DNA from 2 places in the Corynebacterium sp. LaCa_205 genome. Region 1 is predicted to be linked to the other one. Evidence: predicted binding sites of a transcription regulator. Region 1 holds the regulator's gene; the other holds the start of a gene.
The links. The regulator LexA, encoded in region 1, represses DNA repair genes until DNA is damaged. The targets are predictions, from matches to a motif close to CGAACANNTGTTCG.

Region 1 (14,710 bases):
ATTGAAAGCGGCACGCTGGTATTTGTCGATGGCGCAGTAGGAACCGTGACTTGTGGTGCTGATGCGGAGACCTCCACCAAGGCCGTTGCTGAATACCGTGAGCGTGCAGCACGCGTTGCTCAGTGGCGCGGACCAGCTAAGACCAAGGACGGTCACAGCGTGCAGCTGCTGGCAAATGTTGCTGATGGCAATGCCGCCCGCATCGCTTCGGAGTCTCAGGCAGAAGGCATCGGCCTGTATCGCACGGAGTTGTCCTTCCTTTCGGCCAGCGAAGAGCCCAGCGTGGAGGAACAAGCAAAGATCTACGGAAAGGTTTTCAAGGCCTTCCCCGAATCCAAGGTTGTTGTGCGCACATTGGACGCAGGCTCCGATAAGCCAATTTCCTATGCCACGCTAAGCTCTGAGGAAAACCCGGCATTGGGCGTTCGCGGTCTGCGTATCGCGCGCGACAATGAAGCTTTGCTGACCCGGCAGCTTGATGCAATTGCGCAGGCTGCCGAAGCCCGTGATGATAAAGCCTCTACGTGGGTGATGGCTCCCATGGTTGCCACTTCTACCGAAGCGCAGTGGTTTGCCAACTTGTGTCGTGAACGCGGCCTGACTGCTGGCGCCATGATTGAGGTTCCCGCCGCAGCGCTTATGGCGGATAAAATCATGCCGCACCTCGACTTCGTATCCATCGGCACCAATGACCTGACTCAGTACACGATGGCTGCAGACCGTCTGTCCCCGCAGTTGGCCTACCTGACCGACCCGTGGCAGCCGGCCGTGCTGCGACTTATCCAGCACACCTGCATTGTGGGCCAGGCCAATAACGTTGCAGTAGGCGTATGCGGAGAAGCAGCGGCCGACCCCATGCTGGCCTGCGTGCTTACGGGCTTGGGCGTGAATTCGCTGTCCGCAGCGTCTACTGCAGTAGCAGGCGTAGGCGCACAGTTGGCAGAAATTACCTTGGAACAGTGCCAACAGCTCGCTGAGGTGGCATTGGATGCGGAAAGCCCTGATGCCGCCCGTACTGCAGTGGTAGAAACCATGGCATCCTTCGCCTAGCTTGAGGCGAAGGAGCGGGATTTATTCGCTGGCGAGTACGACTTCAATTTCGTGCTCGCGCAGCGCCTCCACAAAGGAATCGGGGGCTGCGGCGTCAGTGATGACGACATCGATATCAGCGGCGGGGGCGAAGCTTACCAAGTAGTCATTGCCCAGTTTGCTGGAATCGCACATCACTACGACCTTGTGGGCGTTGGTGACAAAGGCAGACTTGATGGCTGCTTCTTGGGGATCGGCCGTGGAAAGCCCGTGATCCAGGGTCAGGGCATTGGTTCCGATGAAGGCGACGTCGGCGCGCATGAGCGCTAGCGTGCGCAGGGCGGTGTCGCCGACGACAGCTTGGGTGATCGCGCGAACCGTGCCGCCAAGCAGCTGGACGTCCGGTACTCCGCTGCCTGCTAAGGACAAGGCGATGGGCAGACTATTGGAGACGATGTTGAACTGGCCTTGGGGGTATTGCTGTCCTATCAGCTCAGCAAATGCATTAATCGTAGTGCCCGCGTCGAGGAAAATGCTGCCGCCGCCGTGGGGTAGAAAATCCAGCGCAGCTCGGGCGATGGCGGCTTTCGCGCCGGAGGCGGAACGCTGCCGAGTGTCTAGGGTAAGTTCCGCAGTTTGAAAGGACTGGGATGCTACTGCGCCGCCATGCACGCGATGGACGACGCCCTCTCGATCCAACACCGCTAGATCGCGTCGAATGGTTTCGGCCGTGACTTCGAAGCGCTCGGATAGCTCAGTGACGTTGACGCGACCTTCAACGGCGGTGAGAGACGCTATCTGGCGGCGCCGCTCTTCTGCGTACATTATTCCTCCTTGGACTTAAGCACACCGCGGGGAGTAGCGGGGGTAAAAATTCCCGGATTTTGTGGATAGGAAAGTCCCGCGATGTTGTTTTTCTTAGTCCATTGTCTCAAAAATCGGGAATAACCGGACTAAAGCAAAAATTTGCACAGCTATCACCGCGCTACGAAGTACGAAAATAGCTGGTCACGGCAAAAAGTGGGAAAGTGGGATTTTCGTCTCCTTTGCTGTCTGGGTCCAAAATGGCGCCAAAATGGGGGTGGCTGGCGGAGAGGCTATATTAATGAGAAATGCGCACAAATAAGCCCCGCACGGCCCGGGGTGGCCGTTGCGGGGCGGAGTGAAGCTGGGTGAGTGTTTAAAGTTTGCGGAACACGGATACAACCTTGCCCATAATTTCTGCATCATCGCCATTAATGGGTGAGTAAGCATCGTTGTGGGGAAGTAGCCATACGCCCGAGGAATCGCGGTGGAATTCCTTAACGGTGGCCTCGGAACCGTCCAGCAGCGCTGCGACAAATTCGCCTTCCTCAGCAACTGACTGGGAGCGAATAATCACCCAGTCACCGTCGAGAATCCCTGCATCCTTCATTGAATCGCCGACTACCTGCAGCATATATAGGTCGCCGCTGCCGACAACCTCGTCAGGCATGGGGAAGTACGTGTCGACGTTTTCCTCAGCGGTAATGGGTGCTCCCGCAGCGATGCGACCGACCACAGGAATATAAGACACAGCGCCTGCGTCCTCGGGAACCTGCTGTTCGGGCTTAGCGGGCTTGCGGCCAGGCTTCTTGGTGCCTTCGTCTGTGTTGAGGTGTCGAACATCTACGGCACGCGGCTTATTTGGGTCGCGCCGCAGAAATCCCTTTTCTTCCAATTGCTTCAGCTGATAGGCAACTGAGGATGTGGACTGCAGGCCTGCTGCATCGCCGATTTCGCGAATGCTTGGTGGGTAGCCACGCAGCATGACGGCGTCACTAATGACATTGAGGATTCGTCGTTGGCGGTCGGATAGGGATGCGTAATCGGTCTTCTCGGCGGACTTTTTTGGCTTGCGGCCCATTGCTGGCTCCTACGTAGGGTCGGGTGACTTCGTTGTCGGTCTATTAGTGGGCGGATTTAGAGTGCCACAAGTCATTTGTAGCACGAAAAGTACAGATGTTCGAGATTTGTGTCCACGGGTGGACAAGTATTCGAAGCGGTGCTATAAATCGAACGTACCAACTAAATCGAACATTATGGCGACTGTTTCAAATTAAGTGTCCAGTGGGATGCCTATGGTGAGTTCGGTCGTCGAAAGGAAAAACATGTCTCTACTTATTAATTCTCGAAATGACCTGGCAAAGCGTAATTCTGCAGACGCTCTAGTGGTTTCTCCCGCATCTGTATGGGATGTGGATCGATATGCTTTTCGCGCAGCGCGAGGGAGCGGTGATTCGCGGTATGTTCGAACTCTCCGCGTGGAAGATCGAACGACATATCGTTCGAATCGAGTGAAATCTGGCGGGGGCGACGGTCTTTCACAGAGAGCTCAACGTAGCGCGGTGAAGTCGAACACAGGTAACTACGTTTTAGGTGGCGTGTTTGGAATCGCGGTCTTTTTGGGCACGCTCCTAGGCGGATTGGGAGGGGCGGAAGGAAGTAGTGCACCGCAACCGCCGACCTCAGACATTCAACAGGTCGAGGCTGCTGTAGTGCATTAGTGAGGCGGTGGCCTTATGCTCGGTGGTTGGGCGGACTGCTGGGCGAGTAAACTACTGGGGTAACAACGTCAGTGAAAGGACCTCTGTGTATTGCCCCTTCTGCCATAATGAGCAATCCCGTGTCATTGACTCCCGCGTCGTCGATGCTGGAGCGTCGATTCGGCGCCGGCGTGAGTGTGCTTCGTGTAAGGGGCGTTTTACCACGGTCGAAAAGGCCGTGTTGTTGGTGGTCAAGCGGAACGGACTCACGGAACCTTTTAGTCGAGATAAACTGATTCGCGGCGTACGGCGCGCCTGTCAGGGGCGAGATGTGGGTGACGATGCCCTGAAAAAACTGGCGCAAGAAGTGGAAGAAACCGTACGCGGGCATGGTTCCTCTCAGGTCAACGCGAATGAGATTGGCCTGGCCATCTTGGAACCGCTTCGCGATCTTGATGAGGTGGCCTATCTGCGTTTTGCCTCGGTCTACAAGTCCTTTGAAAGCGCTGATGATTTCGAATCTGAAATTCGTCTCATGCGAAGGCGCGACCGAGAGGATTTCTAGCGCAATTTGTCAACGGCCTTCTGGATGCGGCGGAGTGACACTGCGTGAGCGGTGCCGAGGCGTTGGGCGAATAGTGAAACGCGAAGTTCCTCCACCATCCAGCGAATGTCCTTGACTTCGCGCGTCTTTTCGCGGCCAGGTGGTAGGCTGCGCAGCCGGTTGGCGAGGTAGGCCTTGGCGTTATCTACCTCGGCCTGGCGGTCTGCGTCGCGGTCAGGGTCAAGGTTCATGTCCTCCAAGCGAATGCGCATGGCTTGGATATAGCGTGGTAGATGACGCAGGTGGGACATGCCATGGATTGTGATGGCATTACGGGGTAGGAGGAGCTCCAATTGCTCGCGCATGTCATCGATGGTCGCACCGTCCCAGTGGGCGAGTTCGGCTCGCAGGTTGGAATACTCGGCGAGTCCTGGGGCGATAGCCACCACCGCTTGACGCACACGGCCCGGAACCTGGGGCTTGATGGTGTCTTTGAGCTTCTGGAAAGCGGAAGGAGTGCGGACGGGTCCGCCGGCCTCTAGCATCAGGTCGCGTATGGCAGCGACGCGGGCGTCGTTGACCAGGCCATCGGCACCGCCGTGGGGATAGGAATCGACGGCGACGCGTTGTTGCAGCGGCAGGCCCTTGACCATTTGTGCAGTATTGACCGCAATGTCGCGCATAAGCAGGGTAAGGGTGGTGGTAACCATAGCGGCATCGGCTGCGGCCTTGGTGGGATGTACCTTGAGTTCAACGCCGTCCTTTGTGGCGACGAGGGCGGGGTAAGCCGTGACTTCGTGGCCGTCGACGTTGGTGGTAACCGTGTCATCGATGGCACCTAGAGTATCGTCGGTCCACTCGCTGACAGCGGTGGACTCAGCGGTGCGAGAGACACGGGACACAGAGGATTTGATATGCCCGGACTGGCGGCGGATAAGCGCTGCGAGGTCGCGGTCGGAGTCGACGATCTTGCCGCGCTTGTCGATGGCCCCGTAGTTCATCCTCAGGTGCATCGGCAGCTTGCCGGGCTGGAAATCGGTGGCGTTGATGCCTTGGCCGCCGAGTTCATGGAGGACGTCGGCAAGCTGCTGGGTGATGGTGCCTTCATAAGGGACGAGGCGGTCGATGGCGCGCTCAGCGAATTCGGGTGCGGGAACAACAGTGCGGCGCAGGGCCTTGGGCAGGCTGCGGATGAGTTCGGTTACGAGCTCGAGACGCAGGCCAGGGACGAGCCAATCGAAGCCTTCGGTATCTAAGCCGGCGAGCATGGGGATGGGCACCATCACGGTAACGCCATCGAGTGGATCGCCGGGTTCAAATTTATAGGTTAGTTCGTAGTCGATGGAACCCTTTCTCCAGTGGTCGGGGAAGGATTCTTCGGTGACCTCGTGGGAGTCATCGATGAGCTTTGCCGGATCGAAATCCAGCAATTCAGGGTTGCGACGGCGTTCTTTTTTCCACCACGAGTCGAAATGACGGCCGGTTGTTACCTTTGCTGGGATGCGCTGGTCATAAAAGTCGAAGAGGGTGTCTTCGTCTACGATGAGGCCGCGGCGGCGGGCTTTTTCTTCGTATGCGGCGGCGTCGTCAAGCGCTTGGGCATTGGTTTTGAAGAAGGCGTGGTGGGTATTCCAGTCGCCGGCAACGAGCGCGTTGCGGATGAACATATCGCGCGCGGCGGTGGGATCGACGCGGTGGTAGGGCACGGTGCGGTCGGCCACAATGGGTACACCGTAGAGTGTGGACTTCTGGTGAGCGATGGCGGCGGCGCGTTTGCGGGACCAGGTGGGCTCGGAATAGTTGTGCTTGAGCAGGTCTGCGCCAAGCTTTTCTACCCAGGCGGGATCGATGGTGGCGACGTCGCGTGCCCAGAGGCGGGAAGTTTCCACCAGCTCGGCGGCCATGAGGAACTCCGGCGGCTTTTTGGCCAAGGCGGAGCCAGGAAATACCAGGAATCGGGTGTTGCGCGCGCCTTGGAATTCTTTGGAGTTGCCATCGCGGGCGCCGATATTGGATAGCAAGCCTGACAGGAGTGTCATGTGGATATCATCGGCGCGGCGCTCGGTACCTTCCTGGTATGTCCAGCCCAGCTGCTTGGCGACGTCCTTGAGCTGGCGTACCAGGTCAAACCACTCGCGAATGCGCATGTAATGGAGAAACTCCTGCTTCATGCGTTTGCGGAATTTATTGCCGGATTGCTCGTTGCGGGTTTGTTTAATGTAATCCCAGAGCTTAAGCATGGACAAGAAATCCGAGGACTTGTCCTTGAAGCGGGCGTGGGCTTGGTCGGCCTGGGCCTGGAAATCAAGGGGGCGTTCGCGAACGTCCTGGATGGTCATGGCGGCGACGATGATCATGACATCATCCAGGCATCCGTTGGTATTGGCCTCAATGAGCATGCGTGCCATACGCGGATCTAGCGGGATGCGCGCTAGGTCGCGGCCAGTAGCGGTCAGCGTGGGCTTATCCTGCTTGTCGTGGAGAGCGCCGAGCTCGTGCAGGAGGTTAAGGCCATCGCGGATGGCCTTGTGCTCGGGCGGTTGGATGAACGGGAATTGTTCGATGTCGCCTAGCTTGAGCGAGACCATCTGCAAGATGACGCTGGCGAGGTTGGTGCGCAGAATTTCTGGGTCGGTGAATTCGGAGCGGCTTTCAAAGTCCTGTTCGCTATAGAGGCGAATGGCGATGCCATCGGCAACGCGGCCGCAGCGGCCGGAGCGCTGGTTGGCGGAGGCCTGCGAGATAGGCTCGATAGGCAGGCGCTGGACTTTGGTGCGCGTGGAATAGCGCGAGATACGGGCGGTGCCGGTATCAACCACATAGCGGATGCCGGGCACAGTAAGCGAGGTTTCGGCGATATTCGTGGCCAGCACGATGCGGCGGCCACGGTGTTCGCTGAAAACGCGATGCTGTTCTTGATTAGATAAGCGGCCAAAGAGGGGAGTGACCTCGACGTTTTTCCACTTCTTGCCTTCGATGGCCTCCATGGCATCGCGGATATCGCGTTCGCCAGGGAAGAAGCAAAGGATATCGCCGTCGCCTTCGTGCATCAGCTCTTCGATTGCCTCGGTCAAACCGTCGAGCGGGTCTTGGTCCACCACCTTTCCGCCGGCCTCGAACTCGAGGGGCCGGTAACGGATTTCTACCGGGTAGGTGCGGCCGGAGACCTCGATAATGGGGGCAGGGTTTCCGTCGGCGTCGGCAAAATGGGCAGCGAAGCTTTCCGGATCGATGGTTGCGGAGGTAATGATGACCTTGAGATCGGCGCGCTTGGGCAAAAGACGCTTGAGATAGCCCAATAAAAAGTCGATGTTGAGGGAGCGCTCGTGGGCCTCATCGATGATGATGGTGTCGTACTTGTTGAGGAAGCGGTCACGCTGCATCTCGGCGAGTAGGATGCCATCGGTCATGAGCTTAACCGCGGTGGTCTCAGAGACGCGATCATCAAAGCGGATGGCGTAGCCGACGGATTCGCCAATCTTTTGGTCCAGTTCTGAGGCGATGCGTTCGGCCACGGTGCGCGCTGCAATGCGGCGTGGCTGGGTATGGCCGATTAATCCGCGGCGGCCGCGGCCCAGATCAAGACAGATTTTTGGGATCTGGGTGGTCTTACCGGAGCCAGTCTCGCCCGCAATGATGACTACTTGGTTGTCACGGATGGCTTCGGCAATATCGTCCTTACGGGCTGTGACGGGGAGGGCGTCCGGGTAGGTGATGGTGGGGACGGCGGCGTCGGTAAGCGCGACGCGCTCAGCCGCAGCGTGGATTTCAGCGCCGATTTCTTGGAGCGCTTTCGGGGCACGGGCCTTTTTCAGGCGGCGGCGGAAGGAGCGGGCTTCGGCCAAGGTGACATTTTCGAGTGCGGCGAAAAGCTCGTCGCGGGAAGGGGTTTCATTCATAGTCATGACTAGGCACAGAGTTTACCTGCCCGCCTGAAATGAGGAAAAGTTGTTAAAGTGAAAATACTTATCCATGCACTGATTCGCATTCCTTAAGGAGGAACCCCGGTTATGACGAACCCGTATTCGGGTGGAAATGATGATTTTCCGCGCTACGAACCGACCGATCACCCCGAGGACCGACCAAACTACGGACAGCTTCCGTCCTATGGCGGAAGCCATGAAGAAAACACCCAGGGCTATGTGGGCTACCAAGCAGGCCAGCGCCCATATACCGGCAAGGTCTCTGCCGTAGACGCCGTTTCTTGGGCGTTTAGGACCGTCTTTAGCAATTGGAAGCTGTGGATTTTGGGATCTCTAGCGCTTTTTGCGCTAGGCATTGTTTTTGTTGTTATTGCAGCTGGCATCAATGCTGCGGGCGACTCCGGCGCGGGTCAGGCAACCGCAGGCTCTTTGGTCTCTCAACTCATTTCGACTGTCCTAAGCCTTGTTTTGTCGCTGGTAGTTATGCGCCTGGCGCTTTTCCAGATTGATGACTCTCGCACCGGTTGGGGCTACCTGTTTAAGAACGTGCGTTGGTGGCAGCCGCTGGTCATCATGCTCGTCATCGGGGCGGTGTCGATGTTCATTGTATTCTCTGTAGTAGGTGGAACCGTCACTGGGCTGCTTGGTGACGCCGAGAATCTCACGGAGGAAGAAGCAGTTGCGGCAGTATTAAGCGTCATGGGCATCATGGGCGTACTTTTGGTGATTAGTTTCTTTATTCAACCACTTTTCTCACTGATGCAGTGGTTTGCGGCTGACGGCGATGGCGTTGGCGAAGCAGTAAAGAATGGCTTTAAGGCAGGCAAGGACAACTATGGCCAGATGTTGCTGCTTGCCATTTTGAACTTTTTCATCATTGTTGCCGGCTTCTTGCTTTTGGGCATCGGCCTTATCGTGGCGTATCCGGTTACGCTCTTGGCACAGGCGCACATGTTCCGCCAGTGCGCGGGGCGCAATACTCTCCCGCAGGCGTAGCGCACCACAGTTAAAGGCCACCGTTCCAGTTAGGGGCGGTGGCCTTTGGTGTGCTTGGCGACGCCCCCGTGGGGCTTGCCGTGAACGATTACTGCCGGGAGCGCTCAATCGCCTTGTTATAGGCGGCGGTGATGAGCGTGCCGAATTCGCGGAATTCCTCGGCGCGGGCAGCGGAGGAGCGGAATACGAGGCCGACCTCGCGTTCGGCTGTGACGTCGGGGGCGAAGTGGGCTACGGCTACATCCTTGCCGTGGCATTCGGTTGCCAGGGCGGATTCTGGGACGAGGGTGCAGCCCAGCCCGCCCATGACCAGCTGCATGATGGTGGTCAGGGAGGAGGCGCGGGTGACCGAATTGGTGGCCTCGGCCGGGTTGACGTCGGCATGGCGGCAGAGATCGACGATTTGGTCGCGCAAGCAGTGGCCGTCGTCAAGCAGCAGCAAATCTAGGTCCTTAAGCTCTGCGAGCTGGACGTCCTCGCGGCCGGCGATGGGGTGATCGGGTGGGCAGACGATGGAGAATTTCTCCGTGTACAGCGGGCTATCTACCATGCCGGTGGCCTCTGAAGGAAGGGCCATGATGGCAAGGTCCAAGTTGCCGCTACGCAGGCGGGTAATGAGGTGCTGGGTTTGCTCTTCTACAAAGCGTGGCTCGAGATCCGGGTAGGCCTCCGCAAGCATAGAGAGCAGATCGGGGAGGATGTAGGGGGCGACGGTGGGGATAACGCCGATGGTTAGCGGGCCTGCGAGGGTGCCGTTGGCACCGCGTGCGTGGGCCAGGAAAGTATCGGCTGCCTCGAGGGTGGCTTTGGCATAGGGGAGAAGCTTTTCACCGGCCGAGGTGACAATGACCTTGCGGGTGGAACGCTCGATGAGCTGAAGGCCTAATCCCTGTTCGAGGGCGACGAGACCTTGGGAGAGCGAGGGTTGGGAGATTTCGAGCTTGGCGGCTGCGGTTCCGAAGTGCTTATTTTCCGCAATGGTGACGAAAGTGCGCAGCTGAGCAAGTGTAGGGCGATACTCTTTATTATGCATGCCTATCACTCTAACACTCACCTATAGGATTTGCTATTGACGCGAGCGAAAAAGATGGTATAACTGATCGTGTTGGGCCGGATACGGTCCGGCCCCGCTGCTTATAAACCAAGTGGCTGGAAACTTAGAGGAAGAGCCTTTAATAAAGGAGTTGAAGACTATGCCTATTTTGACTGTCGGCGAGAAGTTCCCAGAGTTCAACCTCACCGCCCTGACCGGTGGCGACCTGCATGACGTCAACGCTAACCAGCCGGAGGACTACTTCGAGCAGGTATCCTTGGACAAGTACGAGGGCAAGTGGAAGGTCGTCTTCTTCTACCCGAAGGACTTCACCTTCGTCTGCCCGACCGAGATCGCTGCCTTTGGCAAGCTGGACGAGGAATTCCAGGACCGCGATACCCAGATTCTCGGCGGCTCCACCGATAACGAGTTCGCTCACTTCAACTGGCGCGCAACCCACCCGGAGCTGAAGGAAGTTCCATTCCCAATGTTCTCCGACGTGCGCCACGACCTCATCCGCGCATTGGGCGTAGAGAACGCTGATGGTGTTGCTGACCGCGCTACCTTCATCATTGACCCAGACGGCGTTATCCAGTTCGTATCCGTCACCCCGGATGCTGTCGGCCGCAATGTAGACGAGGTTCTGCGCGTACTTGACGCTCTGCAGTCCGAAGAGGTCTGCGCTTGCAACTGGGAGAAGAACGACCCCACCAAGAACATCAACAAGATGGACGTCGTTCAGTCCGCGCTCTAAATCTCACTGAGATGCAGGTTAACCCCGCTTTCGTGGCGGGGTTTCCTTTTGAATCCAGCGCAGTAAATTCCTATCAAAACCTAAAAGGAGAAAAGCTATGTCTATTGATAATCTGAAGTCTGCACTGCCGGAGTACGCCAAGGACCAGAAGCTCAACCTCGGTGCGCTGACCCGTTCCAAGGACTTGGACGAAGAGCAGCTGTGGGGCTGCCTGCTGGCATCTGCTGCAGCAACGCGCAATGACACCGTGCTGGCAGAAATCGCTGAGGAAGCAAAAGAGCACCTCTCCGGGGAGGCTATCGAGGCAGCCTACGGCGCAGCCACCGTCATGGCGATGAATAACGTTGCTTACCGCGCCAAGGGCTGGTTGGGCGATGACTACGCACAGGTAAAGTTTGGCCTGCGCATGAACATCATCTCCAAGCCAGGCGTGGACAAGGCCAACTTCGAGCTGTGGAATACCGCAGTCTCCGCCATCAATGGCTGCGAGCACTGCCTGGGCGCTCACGCTCACGAGCTCAACGAGGCTGGTCTGAGCAAGGAGCAGGTCTGGGAGGCCGTCAAGGTCGCTGCCGTGGTTCAGGCTGTGGCACAGGCTGTTCAGATTGAGGCCGCACGCTAAAATAGCCGGCCTTTAGCCGCCCTCGCGCTTGCCGACGTCCCCCTCACTCGGGGCGTGGCAGCTAGGGCGGCTTTGTCGTTTTGGCTGGCTAGTACTCCACGCGCAGGTCCGACAGTCGGACTTCGCCAGCCTCATCGGAGGCATCGAGATCTACCGTAGCGACGAACTGGTAGGCGTGGTCGCCGTCTGGGTCCTTGATGATCTGGCGCACGGACCACGCACGCGAGTCAGTATCGCCTAGGCGGAAAAACTCCGGGCCGCGGGCCTCGGGGCCGGAATCGATGTCATCATACTCATCGAAGTAATCATCTAGGATAGCGCCGAAGTCCGGCACCTCGTCCAGGTAATCGAGCAGCTCCGCCAAGCGGTCTTCCTTTTCCAAAGCAAAGAGCTGCACCAAGCGGAACATGTAATTGCGCACCATGATGGTAAAGGCGCGGCGATTGGCCGTGAGCGCGGAGGGGTCCTCCACGCCAAAGGCCAGCTCGCGGTCCACTGTGTCTTGGTCGATGGGGGAGTCTTCGCCGGCCATCTGCGCCCATTCGTCGACAAGCGAGGAATCCACCTGGCGGATAAGTTCACCCAGCCAGATGACGATGTCCTCGAGCTCCGGGGTGTTGTACTCATCGGGGATGGATTGTTTGAGGGTACGCCAGGCATCGGTCAAGTAACGCAAAATCACGCCCTCGGAGCGGGCTAAGCCGTAGGTGGCGACCAAATCCGAGAAGGTCATTGCATTTTCGAGCATGTCCCGGACTACGGACTTGGGGCGCAACTCGAATTCCTTGACCCACGCATTGGTCTCCGCAAAAGTATCGTAGGCCTGCTCCAAAAGCTCCTCGAGCGGTTTGGGCCAGGTGATATCCTCCACGATATTCATACGATCGGTGTAGTCCACTCCATCCGCCTTCAGCGCGGCAATTTCCTCGCCGCGGCGCTGTTTCTGCTGCGCGATGAGCACCTGGCGCGGGTCATCCAGGATGGACTCGAATACGGAAATAACGTCCAAGTTATAAGTGTCCGCCTCCGGATCCAGCAGCGAGAGCGCGGCTAGGGCGAATGGTCCCAGCGGTTGGTTAAGCGCGAAATCGCGGGGGAGTTCTCGCACCAAATGATAGGGTCGGCCGTAGATATCCAAGCCCTTGGTGGATTTTTGCACTACGCCAGAATCCACCAGCCCGCGGAAAAGGTCGAGGGCTGTGAGAATGTCCTTATTCTGCTTGCTGCGATTATCGTGATTATCCCGCAGCAGATGGCGCATGTGTTCATAGCCATTGCCATGCCGCGCCAATACATTAAGCAGCATCGAGTTAGAGACGCGGAATTGAGACGTCAGCTGCTCAGGCTCAGCCTCAGTAAGGCGCGCAAAGGTCTTTTCGGACCACGAAACCTCGCCCTCTCGAGCGGACTTTTTCTTTAGCTTCTTCAAGCGCTTGGGGTCATCACCGATGCGGCGGCGTTCCTTAGCATTTTCGATCTCGTGCTCGGGGGCCTCGACCACCACGGTGCCCTCGGTGTCATAGCCGGCGCGGCCGGCACGCCCAGCAATCTGGTGGAATTCGCGCGACTTGAGGATGCGTTGGCGCTGTCCATCGAACTTAGCCAGCCCCGTCATCAGTACGGTACGGATGGGCACGTTAATGCCCACCCCCAGGGTATCGGTGCCGCAAATGACCTTAAGCAGGCCCTTTTGTGCCAGGCGCTCTACTAAACGGCGGTATTTGGGCAGCATGCCCGCGTGGTGGATGCCGATGCCCTTGCGCAGCAGCTTGGATAAATCCTTGCCAAAGGCAGTGGTGAAGCGGAACCCACCGATTTCCTGGGCAATCGCTTCCTTTTCTTCCTTAGTGATGATCCCCGAAAGAGAGGTGAGCGCCTGGGCGCGCTCGGCCGCTTCACGCTGCGAGAAGTGCACCACGTAGATGGGTGCCTTCTTATCGGCCAAGAGCTCCTCGATGGTCTCGTGCACCGCGCTAAAGACATAGGAAAAATCTAGCGGCACGGGGCGCGTAGTACCAGCAACCAGGTCGGTAGCGCGGCCGGTACGACGGCTAAGGTCTTCTTCCAACCACGTGGTATCGCCCAGGGTGGCGGACATAAGCAAGAACTGCGCCTTGGACAGCTCTAGTAGCGGCACCTGCCAGGCCCAGCCGCGGTCCGGTTCAGAGTAGTAGTGGAACTCGTCCATCACCACCTGGTCGATATTGGCCTCGGCGCCATCGCGAAGCGCAATATTAGCCACAATCTCAGCCGTAGCGGCGATGATGGGGGCATTGCCGTTGACGGTGGCGTCACCAGTCATCATGCCCACATTTTCCGCGCCAAAGATATCGCAGAGAGCAAAGAACTTCTCACTTACTAGAGCCTTGATGGGCGCCGTATAAAAACTGCGCTGGCCACGGGCCAAGGCGATAAAGTGTGCGGCATTGGCCACCATGGACTTTCCGGAGCCAGTCGGGGTAGCGAGGATGACATTATCGCCGGCCAAGATCCCCAGCGAGGCCTCCTCCTGCGCTGGATACAAATTAATGCCCCGGCCGGTGGTCCACGAGGTAAAGGTATCCCAGATTGCCTCATCTACGAGGGACTCGGGCACTTCCGATAAATCTGGCAGCAGCTGAGATAAGTTCACCCCCACCACCTTAGCGGTGATGAGGGTGGGTTAGTTAGATATCGTCACCTAAGTCGCCATCGCCCTGAGCGGAATCTGAATCATCCGTGCCGTTATCGGCTTGAGAGCCCTCGCCATCGGCGGAATCTTCGCGGTCATCTATGTCAGAGTTAATGATCTGCTGGCTTTCTTCCTTATCCAAAGAAGCCAAGAAGGCTTGGAACTCCTCGCTGATTTCCTCGCCGGTAGGCACAGCTTCCTCGCCGGGCATGATAGCCTGCGGGTGTTCCTTGCGGTAGCGCTCCATATAGGCGTCATACTGCTGCTCGAGTTGCTGAACCACGCTTTCTATCTCATCCGAGCCACCAACTTGTTCTTCCAGTTGGTTTTCTACGCGGGAAATATCAGCCTCGATGCTGCCCAAAGGAATATTGAGGTGCGCGGCCCGAGCTACCGAATCCAATAACTGGAACGTGGCTTGCGGGTAGGGCGAAGCCGCAAGATAATGCGGCACGTGGACGGTATATCCGGCTACGGTGCGCTGCTTATCCGCCAGTGCTTTTTCCAGATACAGTGCAGCAGAGCCTGGGACCATCATGGTGGAATCCATCGACAACATATGCTCAGTCAGACGGGAGGAAGTGCCATGCGCCGTGACCACCGTGGGGCGGGTGTGCGGAACCGGCATAGGTGC
Region 2 (14,710 bases), 610 kb from region 1:
CCCGTACCGGAAGGTGCGGGTGGATCACCTCCTTTCTAAGGAGCTTTATTATTTGGGCACAGTTGTGCCTTGTCCTGCCACTTTGTGGTGGGTGTTGGTTGAGTGTGCGAGTGTCATGCTGCCAACGTTGTTTGTTTGAAAATTTCCGGGTGGAAGATACACCTTTAAGACAAAGACCGAGTGTTTGAATGGCGCTTTGTGACACACAGTGTCGTGCACAGTTTGAAAAAAGTATTTGTTTGTATGTTGGTGCATTGTTGGGTGTCTGGGGCATTATCCCCTTTTTGTGGTGCCTGACCATATGACTGGTGGACACAGTGTGTGTGCTGGTTTGTGGTTGGGGTGTTGTGTGAGAACTGTATAGTGGACGCGAGCATTAAACACGTATGGCAGGCTGCGCTTTTGTGTGGTGTGTTGTGTGTGTTTGTGTGATTTCTTTTTTGTGTTTATTTTGTCAAGTTCACTTGTGTGGCCGCCCGCGCTTTTTGTGTGTGGTGGTTTGTGTGTTCGTTATTAAGGGCGCATGGTGGATGCCTTGGCATGCTGAGCCGATGAAGGACGTGAAAGGCTGCGTTAAGCCTCGGGGAGTTGTCAATTAAGCGTTGATCCGAGGATGTCCGAATGGGGAAACCTGGCCCTGGTTATGTGGGGTTACCCTTCAGTGAATTCATAGCTGTTGTGGGGGTTTACGCGGGGAAGTGAAACATCTCAGTACCCGTAGGAGAAGAAAATAATAATGATTCTGCTAGTAGTGGCGAACGAACGTGGATGAGGCTAAACCGTGTGCATGTGATACCTGGTAGGGGTTGTGTGTGCGGTGTTGTGGGCCCTGATGTGCGGTGACTACCATTGCCGCGCCCTCGCATTGTTGTTAGGTGAAGTGGTTTGGAATGGCCTGCCGGAGTAGGTGAGAGTCCTGTAGCTGAAGATGATGATGTGTGGGTTGTTGGGTTGCCCGAGTAGCAGCGGGCTCGTGGAATCTGCTGTGAATCTGCCGGGACCACCCGGTAAGCCTAAATACTCAGTGTGACCGATAGTGTATGAGTACCGTGAGGGAATGGTGAAAAGTACCCCGGGAGGGGAGTGAAATAGTTCCTGAAACCATGTGCTTACAATCCGTCAGAGCACCGTGTGTGTGTGATGGCGTGCCTTTTGAAGAATGAGCCTGCGAGTCAGCGGCATGTCGCGAGGTTAACCCGTGTGGGGTAGCCGTAGGGAAACCGAATCCTAATGGGGTGTCAAGTGGCATGTCCTGGACCCGAAGCGGGGTGATCTACCCATGGCCAGTGTGAAGCAGCTGTAAGAGGTTGTGGAGGCGCGAACCCACGTAGGTTGAAAACTGCGGGGATGAGCTGTGGGTAGGGGTGAAAGGCCAATCAAACTCCGTGATAGCTGGTTCTCCCCGAAATGCATTTAGGTGCAGCGTCGTATTATAGCTTGGTGGAGGTAGAGCGACTGGTTGGTTGAGCGGGACTACAATCTTAGCAATGTCAGCCAAACTCCGAATGCCACTAATTGTGTTGTACGGCAGTGAGACTGTGGGGGATAAGCTTCATAGTCGAGAGGGAAACAGCCCAGATCGCCGGTTAAGGCCCCTAAGGGTGTACTAAGTGGAAAAGGATGTGGGATCGCGAAGACAGCCAGGAGGTTGGCTTAGAAGCAGCCATCCTTGAAAGAGTGCGTAATAGCTCACTGGTCGAGTGGTTCTGCGCCGACAATGTAGTGGGGCTCAAGTACACCGCCGAAGCCGCGGCAACAATTTTTTGTTGGGTAGGGGAGCGTCGTGCATGGGTTGAAGCGTTACCGTAAGGAGGCGTGGACTGTGTGCGAGTGAGAATGCAGGCATGAGTAACGAATTGATAGGTGAGAATCCTATCCGCCGGATGACTAAGGGTTCCTGGGTCAAGTTCGTCTTCCCAGGGTGAGTCGGGACCTAAGGCGAGGCCGACAGGCGTAGTCGATGGATAACCAGTTGATATTCTGGTACCCGTACATGCGCGCCCATGATAAAGCACTGATACTAACCACCGCGGATGCATTGCTGGTCTTCTTTGAAGTCTGGTGGTGTTGATGTCGTGGGGCCTGATGTGTGGTTCAAGTGATGGGGTGACGCAGTGAGGTAGCCACGCCACTTATTGGATTGGTGGTGTAAGCGTGCAGACCGTGTGGTAGGTAAATCCGCCGCACATTTTGGTTGAGGCGTGATGCGTAGACCCATTGGGGTTGATGGTGGTGATCCTGTACTGTCGAGAAAAGCCTCTAGCGATGTGTGTGTATGGCCCGTACCCTAAACCGACACAGGTGGTCAGGTTGAAAATACTAAGGCGTTCGGGTGAACTGTGGTTAAGGAATTCGGCAAAATGCCCCCGTAACTTCGGGAGAAGGGGGGCCCTACGATGTGAGCATCCTTGCGGTGTTAAGCGTTGTGGGGTCGCAGAGAATAGAGGGAAGCGACTGTTTATCAAAAACACAGGTCCATGCGAAGACGTTAAGTTGATGTATATGGACTGACGCCTGCCCGGTGCTGGAAGGTTAAGAGGACCGGTTAGTCAACGTTGTTGGCGAAGCTGAGAATTTAAGCCCCAGTAAACGGCGGTGGTAACTATAACCATCCTAAGGTAGCGAAATTCCTTGTCGGGTAAGTTCCGACCTGCACGAATGGCGTAACGACTTCTCTGCTGTCTCAACCACAGGCCCGGTGAAATTGCACTACGAGTAAAGATGCTCGTTACGCGCGGCAGGACGAAAAGACCCCGGGACCTTCACTATAGCTTGGTATTGGTGTTTGGTTCGGTTTGTGTAGGATAGGTGGGAGACTTGGAAGCTATCACGCTAGTGGTGGTGGAGTCGTTGTTGAAATACCACTCTGATCGGATTGAGCATCTAACCTTGGCCCATGATCTGGGTTGGGGACAGTGCCTGGTGGGTAGTTTAACTGGGGCGGTTGCCTCCCAAAATGTAACGGAGGCGCCCAAAGGTTCCCTCAGCCTGGTTGGCAATCAGGTGGTGAGTGTAAGTGCACAAGGGAGCTTGACTGTGAGACAGACATGTCGAGCAGGGACGAAAGTCGGGACTAGTGATCCGGCACCTACTTGTGGATGTGGTGTCGCTCAACGGATAAAAGGTACCCCGGGGATAACAGGCTGATCTTCCCCAAGAGTCCATATCGACGGGATGGTTTGGCACCTCGATGTCGGCTCGTCGCATCCTGGGGCTGGAGTAGGTCCCAAGGGTTGGGCTGTTCGCCCATTAAAGCGGCACGCGAGCTGGGTTCAGAACGTCGTGAGACAGTTCGGTCTCTATCCGCCGCGCGCGTTGAAACTTGAAGAAAGCTGTCCCTAGTACGAGAGGACCGGGACGGACGTACCTCTAGTGTGCCAGTTATCCCGCCAGGGGTATCGCTGGTTGGCTACGTACGGAAGGGATAACCGCTGAAAGCATCTAAGCGGGAAGCCTGTTTTAAGATGAGGTTTCGTTAAGGTCCCCTAAAGACGATAGGGTAGATAGGCCAGACCTGGACGCACTGTAAGGTGTGAAGGCTACTGGTACTAATTGACCACAACAAACACCAACACACACTATGTGTGCTGGCAAAACAACAAAAACAAGAAACAACAAATTTGTCACTGTCGTGACCGCGTCCACTATGCAGTATCTGACACAACACCCAGACACCCATGAAGAGGGTAGATGTTCTGAAGGTTTGTCGGTGGTCAATAGCTGCAGGGAAACGCCCGGTCCCATTCCGAACCCGGAAGCTAAGCCTGCACACGCTGATGGTACTGCAACCGGGAGGTTGTGGGAGAGTAAGTCACCGCCGACACCAAACAACAAAAACACAACAAAATACAAACAACAAAGAAGAGGACGGTATACCACCGCCCTCTTCCTTGCGTTTTACCAGCCCTCCCAGCTGGTGGAAGCCGTAGGAACAACACACATACGTGTTGCCCCTACGGCTTCCTTTTGCGTTTACACTCATCGTTCTAGGCCAGCCCACCAACCGCACAACGATGGCTTCAACATCCACCATAATGGGAAGTCGGAAACCAACCCTCAACCTTTCCTTTTACCCCCGTTGCCTAGTGAAGGTCGACTCCGGGGTTCCCTGCGGGTTTAGGTCACCCTATTCGAACAAAAACACCCCCATCGCGCGCATATGTCCGGCACCTGGGATAGTATACGAGCATACGTTAGAAAACACATACGAACCCCTACGTCCTGTTGGAGTGCACCTCGTGACTGCCACACTCGCCCCACCCGAGCCTGATGTTGCTCTCGACTATCCCGACACTCTCCTCATTGCCAACCACCCCGATACTGATCCCCTAGACGAAGATGATATGCCGGAAGCGTTCTACACCACCAACGCACCCGGCAACCACATCGGTAAAGCCGGCACCTACACCCGCAAAACCTCCTGGTTCCTCTACCGCGCAATCCTCCCCCAACTAGACGACGACGTCGACTTAAGCCTCACCAGCCTGGCTAAAGACCTCGGCATCTGCTATTCCAAACTCCTCGGGTATATCCGCGCCCACTACCGCATGTGCCAACTACCCCTCGTTACCGAAGTGCAAGGCCACCACTGGATACTCGATCTGACCAAACTGCGCATCATCGACCGCGAACTATACCGCCTAGATAACAACCTAGATGACCTCGAAGCCATCGACGCAGCACTCGCAGACTTCCTCACCCCCACCACACCAAACGAAACAGTACCCACCGACGCCGACCTACGCCGGTTTATCCGCACCTTCATCGATACCCACCTTTGCCCAGAAGACAAAGAACAACAGCCCGAACCCCGCCTTCGAATTCATATCAATCCAGACCACACCACCACCCTGTCACTGACCTGCGACCGCGCCACAGCCGCCATCATCGCCCACCACATCGACGCCTACGTCAATAAAGCGAAAACCACCGCAGCACAAGGACTTATCGACCTCATCTTGGAAGACACCCACACCAGCGTGGCTATCAACACCTTTACCACCAACCCAGAAGCAAACAGCGTCTATGTTCCTGGTGCCGGATGGATAAACATCAACCAAGCACCCATAGACCACGCTTTCGTGCGCTGCCTAGTCGCCGATGACGTTGATGGTTACACCCCAAATGTTGACATCCGCGCCTACACCCAAGGCAGAGACGCCACCTGCCGCTGGCCCGGCTGCACCATCCCCGCCACACGATGCCAACTAGACCACCGCATTGAATACCACCAAGGCGGACCGACCAGCCCAGACAACCTAGTAAACCTCTGCCAACACCACCACAACATCAAAACCGACCGCCGCGTCCACTACATCCTCGACCACATCACCGGCACCATCGCCTGGCTCCACCGAGACGGCACCTACCAACTAGACCACCCCACCGGGCCCCTAGCCACACACCAAACACACTGGAACCACACCTGGGCACAATACCTCGCACTACAACAACAAAGAACAAAAAGAGGAACGGCAACAGATTAGGTTGATGGCAACCGGAGTACGGCTCCATGATTGATCTCGCCATGCCTTAGTGTGCCGTTTTCCTCCTCTGGGATGATGCTGGCCGTCGTTCATGGTAGCTAAACTATAAGAGGTAATTTCCCATTTACAAGGAGAATTTGTTTCATGACTGATGCTGCGGCTCGCGCCGTTGACTTGTTCAAGCAATACGGAAGCGATGACACAGCCGTTGTGGCCCTGGATCATGTTTCCATTGAGTTCGGCAAGAGCGAATTCACTGCGATCATGGGCCCATCGGGCTCCGGTAAGTCGACGCTAATGCACACTATGGCTGGTTTGGATTCCGCGACTTCCGGTTCGGCGTTTATCGGCGATACCGATATGTCGGCGCTCAACGACAAGGACATTACGGCGCTGCGCCGTGATCGGCTGGGCTTTATTTTCCAGTCCTTTAACCTTGTTCCTACGCTGACTGCCGCGGAAAACATCACGTTGCCGACCGACATTGCGGGTAAGGACGTCGATAAGCAGTGGTTCGAAGAGGTAACTCGCCGTCTAGGCTTGGCAGAGCGCTTGGAGCACCGACCGGCTGAGCTATCAGGCGGTCAGCAGCAGCGCGTGGCCTGTGCCCGCGCGCTGGTTTCCCGTCCGGAAATTATCTTCGGCGATGAGCCAACCGGCAACCTGGACTCCAATTCTTCGGCCGAGGTGCTCGATATTTTGCGCACGGCAGTGGACAAGGATGACCAAACCGTGGTCATCGTGACGCACGATGCGAAGGCAGCGTCGTACGCGGACCGAGTGGTTTTCCTTGCTGACGGCAAGCTTGTCAACGAGTTGCACAATCCGACGATGGAGGCCATTCACCAGGTAATGGCGGAGATTGAGGGCTAAATGGCACGCGGAAATGCAATGCGCAGGGTGTCCCTGCGCAATATCGTGGCGCATAAGTTGCGCCTTGGGCTGACAATTCTCGCGGTGGTCTTGGGCACAGCGTTTATTGCCGGCTCGTTTATGTTCACCAATTCGCTGAAGTCTACTTTTGACTCCGCCGTGGATAATGAATTTCGTGGCGTGGATGCGGTGGTGAGCCAGAAGGACGACAATGGCGCGAAGCTGGATGAAAAGCTTCGCCAGAAGTTGGCCGATGATGAAGATGTCAAGAACATCAATATTGCGGATTCGGAGACTGTCGTCGCAGCCAATGAGAACTCGGAGGCCTATCAGACTCAGGGCGGTACGGCCAGCGTTGTCCCGTTTTATCCAGAGGATAAGGTCGTTGGCGGTGCCGATAAGCTAAAGGAGGGCGAGGAGCCGAGCGGTAAGGACGAAGTCCTTGTCAATTCCTCCGCGGCGGATAAATACGGAATCTCCGTGGGACAAAAGCTCATTGTGGTTCACCCCGATGAGCAGGATACGGTTACCGTTTCTGGTATCTCGGAGCCCGCCGTCGACCAGGGCGATAGCATCGTGCTGAGCATGGCCGAGAAGGACTACCTGGAGCGCTACGGCGATCCGAGCCAGCTCAAGGTTTCTGCGGCCGAAGGCGTGGATGCGAACGCCTTGGTGGATCACCTAAATGACAAATATGACGTCAAGGCGGAGTCGGGCGAGCGCCTGGCGGAGGAAACCTCTGAGATGATGTCCTCCGCCTTGAAGTTCATTAACTACTTCCTCATTGCGTTCGGCCTGATTGCACTGCTGGTGGGCACGTTTATCATCGCTAATACCTTCTCTATGATTGTCGCGCAGCGCACCAAGGAATTCGCTCTCCTGCGCGCGCTGGGCGCTTCCCGCCGCCAGATTACGAACTCGGTGGTGGTGGAATCTGCCATCGTGGGACTTCTGGGTTCCATTGTCGGCGTTGTTGCCGGCATGGGCTTGGTGGCCATCATTAAGGCAGTAATGAGCGCGAAAGGAATGCCGTTCGACGGTGGCTTGGGCCTGAGCGTTTCGGCCATCGTGGTCCCGATTATTTTGGGCACCATCGTGACGGTCGTGTCCGCGTGGGCCCCGGCACGGCGCGCAGGTCGCGTGCAACCGGTTGAAGCGATGCGCACCACCGAGTCTGCTTCTGCGTCTTCCCTGAAGGTCCGCACAATTTTCGGTGCCATTATTTTGCTGGTTGGCATTGTTGCGGCGTTGGCAGGCGTGCTTTCCGACGGCGAGACGAACGTCCGCGCCGTCCTCGTCGGTGTGGGCGCGTTCGGGATCATTGTCGGATTCTTCTTGGCTGGCCCAGCCCTGTCGCTCCCTTTGGTGCCGACGGTAGGCAAGGTAATCGGTGTGCCTTTCGGTGCTATCGGTTCTTTGGCGGCGACGAACTCGCGTCGCAATCCACGCCGCACGGCTGCTACTGCATTTGCCCTGACCCTAGGCGTGGCCTTGGTGACGGCTATTGGCATGCTTGGCGCGACGATGAAGTCCTCCGTGGCCGATACCGTGGAGCAGAACATCACCTCCGATTACCTCCTTTCTGGCCCTAGCTCCGGTGAATTCCCAACACCGAAGGACACTGGTAAGCGTGCGGCTGAGGCTGAGGGCGTAGATAAGGCCATCACCATCGGTATGGCTCCGGTGACCGTTGATGGTCAGGCATCGATGGATTATGGTCCGCAATTCCAGCAGACCACGACTGCGGATGGAGATCCGTCGTCGATGATTGCGCTCGATATGGTCGAGGGCGATGCCAACTTGGATAAGGGATTCATTGCTACCGAAGACTTTGCCAAGGAACACGGCTGGAAGGTAGGAGAGACCTATAAGGTAGCTTCTGCGGAAAAGGACAAGAAGGCCGAGGCCAAATTGGTCGGCATCTTTAAGTCCACCGATGTGGTGCAGAATATGGTGCTCTCGCAGGAGGTAGCTGAAAAGGTTGCACCGGAGAAGTCCTTTACCGTCCAGATGGTGGGCGTCTTGGGTCAAGAAGGCTATGACAAGGAAGAACTGCGCCATAACTTGGAGGATGCGGTCAAGGATCTGGTTGTGGTTCAGGTCAATTCCGGTGAGGAGTATGCGGGCCAAGCTGCAGGCTTTATTGACCAGATGCTCTCCATCCTTTATGGTCTGCTCGCCCTTGCCGTCATTATTGCGGTGTTGGGCATTGTCAATACCTTGACCTTGGGTGTAATCGAGCGCCGCCAGGAGATCGGTATGTTGCGGGCTGTGGGCACACAACGCCGCCAGATCCGCACGATGATTACCCTGGAGTCCGTGCAGATCGCGCTCTTTGGCGCGGTGATGGGCATCCTCATTGGGCTCGGCTTGGGCTGGTCTTTCATCAAGATCCTCGGCGATGAGGGACTAGACTCTGCGCAGATTCCGTGGGCGATGGTGCTCATTATGCTTGTGGGCTCGGCCCTCGTCGGCATTATCGCGGCAGTATGGCCGTCGCACCGCGCGGCGAAGACGCCGCCATTGGAAGCAATCGCCGACTAGCTGCCTAGTCTAAGGCCTCCCCTCATCACACGTTGAGGGGAGGCCTTAATGCTTTTACGCGGCCATCCATGCCTTGACTGCCGATACCGCATCCTTGGTCTTCATATCGGGCAGGTAGGCGTGCATGGTGGCCAGCGCGATGGAAGGAAGCTTCAATTCATCGTGATAGCACAGGTACCACGGGTGCTCCTCGGGCTGGAATTTGCGCTTGCTGGCCGCGAGGGTGCGGAAGCCATAGAGAGGTTCTACTTCCTCCCCAATGCGATTGAGGGCGACGTCGAGCCAGTTAGGCTCGTCAGGCTGTCCAGCCAATGGCGCACCGGACAAGGAGATCCAGGCAAGGCCTTCGGACTGGGCAATGAGCATAGCCTCTGAGATGAGGAGCTCAATTACTCCCTTAAAGCCGTGCTCGTTGCGGCGCATGACGTCGAGAACGTAACCGGCAATAGCACCATTTTCGTATACCGGCATCCAACTGGTCACACCATGCAAAGTGCCGTCGGCGGACTCAGCAAGCAAAAGCCGGGTGCCGGTCACCGTCATTTCTTCTAAGCCGCCGAGGGTAAAGCCCATCTCGGGTAGGGCCTTGTCGGAAACCCAGTCCTCGCTGAGTGCGCTAATGCGGGCGATAGAAGCAATATCTAGCTCCTCCCACGTGGTCCACCGAGTGCTAACGCCTTCCTTCTCGGCTTTGTTTCGGGCCGTGCGCACATTTTGGAATTTCTTTCCTTTGAATTCCACGGATTCGCAGTTGAGGACTGCTTCTTCTGCAACTTGAAGGCGCTTGAGCTGCGGGTGAGCATCCGCGAACTGCGCATTGACGGAATACCACGCCACGGCCCAGCCTTGCTCGGAGGCAAAGCGCTCGAATTCGGCGCTGATATCGCGGCCGACGGGGGCGCCCAGCGTGAGCGCAATGCCATTGGAGACACGATAGGCCACATAGGAGTCACCGTGGAAGAAGTACCGGTTGGATTTCCACAGCGTCATAAAGGAAAGATGATCGCCGGTGCCGGATTCGAGCAGGCGGCGGGCCGAGTCGCGGTCGGATTCTTGCGCAGGGTCAACGGGCCGAGAAAAGCCAAGGTAGAGCCGGACTGCCAGCAGGATCCAGAAGGCGTTTCCAACCCATAGGTAGATGAACCAGGAAAACATCGTTGCCGGCGCGACGTGGTGGGGAAGGATAAGCGCAACAACGGCCGGAACGAAGCGCAAGGGAGTCTCTGCGAGGATGTCGGCAAGATTTGCTGGGGGAACGGTGTTGTGCAACGAGGCCGTAAGGATCCACAAGCCCGCGCCGAGGGAAGAGGCAAGGATGGCGAAGACAATAGTGCGGGAGAAAAATGCGCGGTTTTCGCGGATCCGGAAGAGCGAATAATTGATAAGCAGCATGAATAGCGCCAAGAGCCAGGGCAGGATGACGAGCACGAGGTTGGGCAGGAGGTAGCTCAGGCGGGAATCATCCCAAAGCTGGTAGGTCAGCAACGCGATGGCCAGTACTTGGGTGATAACCGCCATCCACCAAGCGAGCACGCGGCCCCGCATGAGACCAAAGCACACCACCAGCTGGATGATGAATGGCATGATATTGGCTACCAAGGCGCCGATGCCTTGGGCACGGGCGAGATCGACTGCGGCAGTGCAACTGGTAGAAGTTAGCGAATCTGCGCAGACTTGAGTGGCCTCCAGAGCCGAAAGGTGTGGTGCCCACAGGAGCTGTGTGATTTGGGAGAACGGACCTTCGGCCATGGGGTCGAGTGCCACGAAGGCAGGGCCAATGGCTACGCAGGCGATACCGACGGCGAGGAGCACGCGACGCTCCCTGATGGAAGGCGGCGCGGATTCGGGCTTAAAGAGCAATTGGCCAGCCGTAATGGAAAGCATGGCGGCGACGATGCCGAGAACATCTGACATGGTGCCGGAGTAGAGCACAAAAGTGGCGGTAAGCACGATAAGCGAAACGCGCAGTCGGCGGCGCCATAGGCGGGGGAGTAAAGCCGAAGCAAAACCAGCGGCACCGGCGATAAAGCCGATAGGGGTGAGGAAGGTATCGCTCAATAAGTCATTGCCCCATCGATTTAGGCCTACGGTCTCAATGCCGCGGGCGAGCACGATGGACAGCGGGACGCTGATGAGCTGGGAGACAACTCCTACCGCCAATGTGCGCAAGGACCCTAAGCGCCATTCAGCGGGAACGAGCCAGAGCACGATGAGCACGGACAAAATAATGGCGCCACCGGGGTGCGCGGTAGTCAGCGCCAGCCAGTGGGAGGTGGGGAAATCCACTAGGTGAAGTGCCCACATAATGACTAAGACGGCTAGGGAAACGGGAAACCTGGTCAGGATGGTTTTAAGAACGGACATCGTGGGCTCCAATTCCATCGAAGGGATCCTTGATAGCGGTCATTCCACCGCGGCTAGCGGCCCAAGCGAAGGATTCGCGCAGGGCTGGGCGCCACACCTGGAAGGAGTGGCCGCCGGGCCGGGTGCCAAAGTAGGTTTTCATGCCGGCGGCGCGGGCGGCATCGGAAAGCGAGCGCAAAGCATTGACCGAAGCAGTGTCCTTATCGCCAGCGATGAAGATGGCTTGGGTAGAGAAGTGCTTGTGGGCGAGCAGGTGGGCGGGGTCTTGGTCATTGAAGGCGGATTCGTCCCCGGCGAAGAATTTCTTCACCGTCGCCGCGTGGTTGCCAATGGTGGGCTCAGCCTCGCCGGAAATGTCGATGATGGAACCATAGGCTTCGGGGCGGTTGGTGGCGATCTGTAGGGAGCAGGTGCCGCCGTAGCTTAATCCGCCCACCGTCCAGGTGCGCTGATCCGGGTTGACTTTGAATTTTTGTTTAATGGCCTGTGGTACGTCCTGGCTGAGGTAGGTCATTACCTTAGCCTGGGAGCTATCGGCGCAAATGGGGTTGGCGGTTTCAGAGCCGGTGGCGTCCACGGCTATGACGATGGGGCTGCGGCCCCCGTTAGCCGCCTGGAATTGGTCTGCAGTTTCGGCTGCCTCGCCCGAACCGAACCACTGATCCGGGCCGCCCGGGTTGCCGTGCAGGAGCACGATGACAGGCAAGGTACGGTCCGTCCAGTATGCCGGCGGAATATACGCGGTGGCTTGTCGAGCGGCGAAATGGGAGGTGGTGCCGGGAAGATCGACATGGACGATGGCTGCACCAGACTTGGTGTGGGAAAATTCTTCGTAGCTCATTTCCTTTGCCACAGGGCGCGGGTCAAGGGACGCAATATCTGGATAGGTTTGGTATTCCATGTTGACGATGCCGACCGTGGCCAAAAGGGAAAAGATTCCGGCGGTGACCGTGACAATCTTAGGTTTGCGTACTAGCGCCGCCACGGGGACGAAGGCGGCGAGGAAGATGTACCACGGTACTTGCCAGTGACGGAGTAGGAACCAAGCAATAATGCACAGCAAGGCGGCGATGACCAGTGGCCACACCTTGCGTTGGAGGAGAATGATGATGGCCGCAATCGCGAGGATGGCGTAGAAGATCACGCCATTGATGGGATCCGCCAAAGGCAGATTCAAGAGGAAACTCACCCGAAAAATATTAGGCCTGAGCGGGCCAAAAGTAACTGCTAGTTAGCTGGGAGTTTACCCCTTAAATCCCGTGATAAATGCGGGCCGCCCAGATGGTGCCGCGCCAGGCTAAAACGATGCCGAGCCCGATGGTCCAGAAGAGATACTTGCTCAGCCGCCACCATTGTTTGCGTTTGATCATTTCTCCTAGTTCCTTGGCCAGCGTGGACCAGGTGGACAGGCCACCTGCAAGGCCGAGGGCGAGGAAGGGGTGGATGAGGGGGACGTCGGCAAGCTGGGTGAAACCATAAGCCAGGCCGAGGGCGAGGGAGCCCAAAATATTCGCCACGAAGGTGCAGTAGGGGGCAGGTAAAAGCCGGGTAAAACCATAGCGGAGGCTGCCGCCTATGAAGCCGCCGAGAAGGACGCATAGAAGATTCATCGCAGCTTGTCACCCGCCAGGTAGCCGCCCACGCAGCCAACGATGGTGGCTAGAACATAAGCCAGAGCGATGGTCCAGTGCGCCTCGGAGGTCAGGAAAGCGAAGGTAGCGAAGCTAGTGAAACCGCCCAGCACGCCCGTGCCCCAGAATGGGCTGGGGCGGAAAAAACCCATGAGCGCGCTGCCAAGGATATTGATGATGAGCAGCGGGAACATGCCGCCGCCGAGTGCTACGGAAAGCAAGTATCTGGCAGCCGCACCGAGCGCGGCGCCAGCACCCACGACGAGGAATTGAGGCATGCGGCCTATGTTACTTCCAGTCCATTCCCTGGGACTCTACGAACACGCGTACCTCATCTACCGGTTTAGTGAGTTTGGGATCAAAGGCTAGGTACGCCTTAGTCTCGCGTGCCACGAGGCCGGAAAGGAGGAGCAGCCCAATGAGGTTCGGGATGGCGATGAGACCATTGGCCAGATCGGAGAAGGTCCAGGCAAGTTCGAGCTCTGAGACGGAACCGACAAAAAGCAGACAGGCAAAGAACATGCGGTAGGGGATGGAAGCCTTGCGGCCGCAGAGGGATTCCAGGGAACGCTCGCCATAATAAGCCCAGGCCATGATGGTGGAAAAGGCGAAGAAAATAATGGAGAGCGAAACGATGGTGCCGCCCCAGTCTCCGGGCAGTACACGAGAGAAGGCCTCAGCCGTCATGATTCCGGCCTCGTCGCGGCCCATGTCCCAGGTGCCACCCACCACAATGACCAAGCCGGTAATGGTGACCACAATGATGGTGTCAATGAAGGTCTGCGTCATGGAGACTAGCCCCTGGCGCGCCGGGTGCGGGGTTTTGGCGGCCGCCGCGGCGATGGCGGCGGAGCCCATGCCGGACTCATTGGAGAAGATGCCGCGGGCGACGCCGTATTGAATAGCCATCATGAAGGTAGAACCCACGAAGCCGCCGCCGGCGGCCGTGCCGGTGAAAGCACCGCTGAAAATCATGGCGAAGGCGGCGGGGATCTCGCTAGCGTGCGAGAAGATCACAAACAGTCCACCAAGAACATAAACGATGATCATTAAAGGCACGAAGGCCGCGGTGATGCGGCCGATGGCCTGGATTCCCCCGAGGAGTACGGAGCCTACCAAGACGAACAGGATTGCACCGGTGGCCGCTGGGGCGATGCCGAAAGTGGATTCCATATTGGTGGCCACGGCATTGGCTTGGGCGAGGTTGCCGATGCCAAAGGAGGCGCAGATTGCGAAGATGGCAAAGAAGACAGCTAGCACGGAGCCGAGCGGTCCGGGGATACCGCGCTTGAGATATTGTTGCGGGCCGCCGGACATCTCGCCATTGGAGTCGGTGGTGCGAAAGCGCACACCGAGGTACGCCTCGGTGTATTTAGAGGCCATGCCCACTAGGCCCGTAATCCAGATCCATACCAGCGCGCCGGGGCCACCAATAGACAGCGCGGTGGCCACGCCCACGATATTTCCCACGCCTACGGTGGCGGCAAGGGCGGTGGTCAGCGCCTGATAATTGGAAATATCTCCTTCGGTGGACTCATCATCAGAGTCTGTGGCAAAGACGTGGCGCGTCGCACGCCCTAGCGTCCGGAACTGGAGGCCACCCAAACGGATTGTCAGCCACAGGCCCGTGCCCAACAGGAGTGGAATGAGGATGAATGGTCCCCAGACCACGGTGCTGATGGCGGAGAGAATGGAATTAAGCGAGTCCATTCTGCAAATCTAGCGAACTATAGAAATGGAGTAAATTTGGCCATACCCCCAGCCGGGGGATCATCCGTCCTGCGCAATCACTGGGGAGAAGGCAAGCTATAG

Region 2: a site for LexA is predicted at 4,184-4,197, ahead of ACP8J1_RS09850 (HNH endonuclease signature motif containing protein). Genes of this name have one in related genera too.

The regions. Positions count from the first base shown of each region.
Region 1 covers NZ_CP190931.1:1,411,757-1,426,466, reverse strand. Annotated here, with positions in the region: gene ptsP (phosphoenolpyruvate--protein phosphotransferase) at 1-1,050, shown strand, start outside; gene ACP8J1_RS06920 (DeoR/GlpR family DNA-binding transcription regulator) at 1,072-1,854, opposite strand; gene lexA (transcriptional repressor LexA) at 2,210-2,914, opposite strand; gene nrdR (transcriptional regulator NrdR) at 3,640-4,098, shown strand; gene hrpA (ATP-dependent RNA helicase HrpA) at 4,095-7,982, opposite strand; gene ACP8J1_RS06900 (hypothetical protein) at 8,088-8,996, shown strand; gene ACP8J1_RS06895 (hydrogen peroxide-inducible genes activator) at 9,085-10,029, opposite strand; gene ACP8J1_RS06890 (peroxiredoxin) at 10,190-10,783, shown strand; gene ahpD (alkylhydroperoxidase, AhpD family) at 10,881-11,405, shown strand; gene ACP8J1_RS06880 (DEAD/DEAH box helicase) at 11,494-14,037, opposite strand; gene ACP8J1_RS06875 (proteasome assembly chaperone family protein) at 14,072-14,710, opposite strand, start outside.
Region 2 covers NZ_CP190931.1:2,024,151-2,038,860, reverse strand. Annotated here, with positions in the region: rRNA gene ACP8J1_RS09865 (16S ribosomal RNA) at 1-35, shown strand, start outside; rRNA gene ACP8J1_RS09860 (23S ribosomal RNA) at 504-3,571, shown strand; rRNA gene rrf (5S ribosomal RNA) at 3,706-3,823, shown strand; gene ACP8J1_RS09850 (HNH endonuclease signature motif containing protein) at 4,239-5,486, shown strand; gene ACP8J1_RS09845 (ABC transporter ATP-binding protein) at 5,631-6,359, shown strand; gene ACP8J1_RS09840 (ABC transporter permease) at 6,360-8,903, shown strand; gene ACP8J1_RS09835 (bifunctional lysylphosphatidylglycerol flippase/synthetase MprF) at 8,958-11,267, opposite strand; gene ACP8J1_RS09830 (alpha/beta hydrolase) at 11,254-12,456, opposite strand; gene ACP8J1_RS09825 (fluoride efflux transporter FluC) at 12,518-12,877, opposite strand; gene ACP8J1_RS09820 (fluoride efflux transporter family protein) at 12,874-13,176, opposite strand; gene ACP8J1_RS09815 (alanine/glycine:cation symporter family protein) at 13,187-14,608, opposite strand.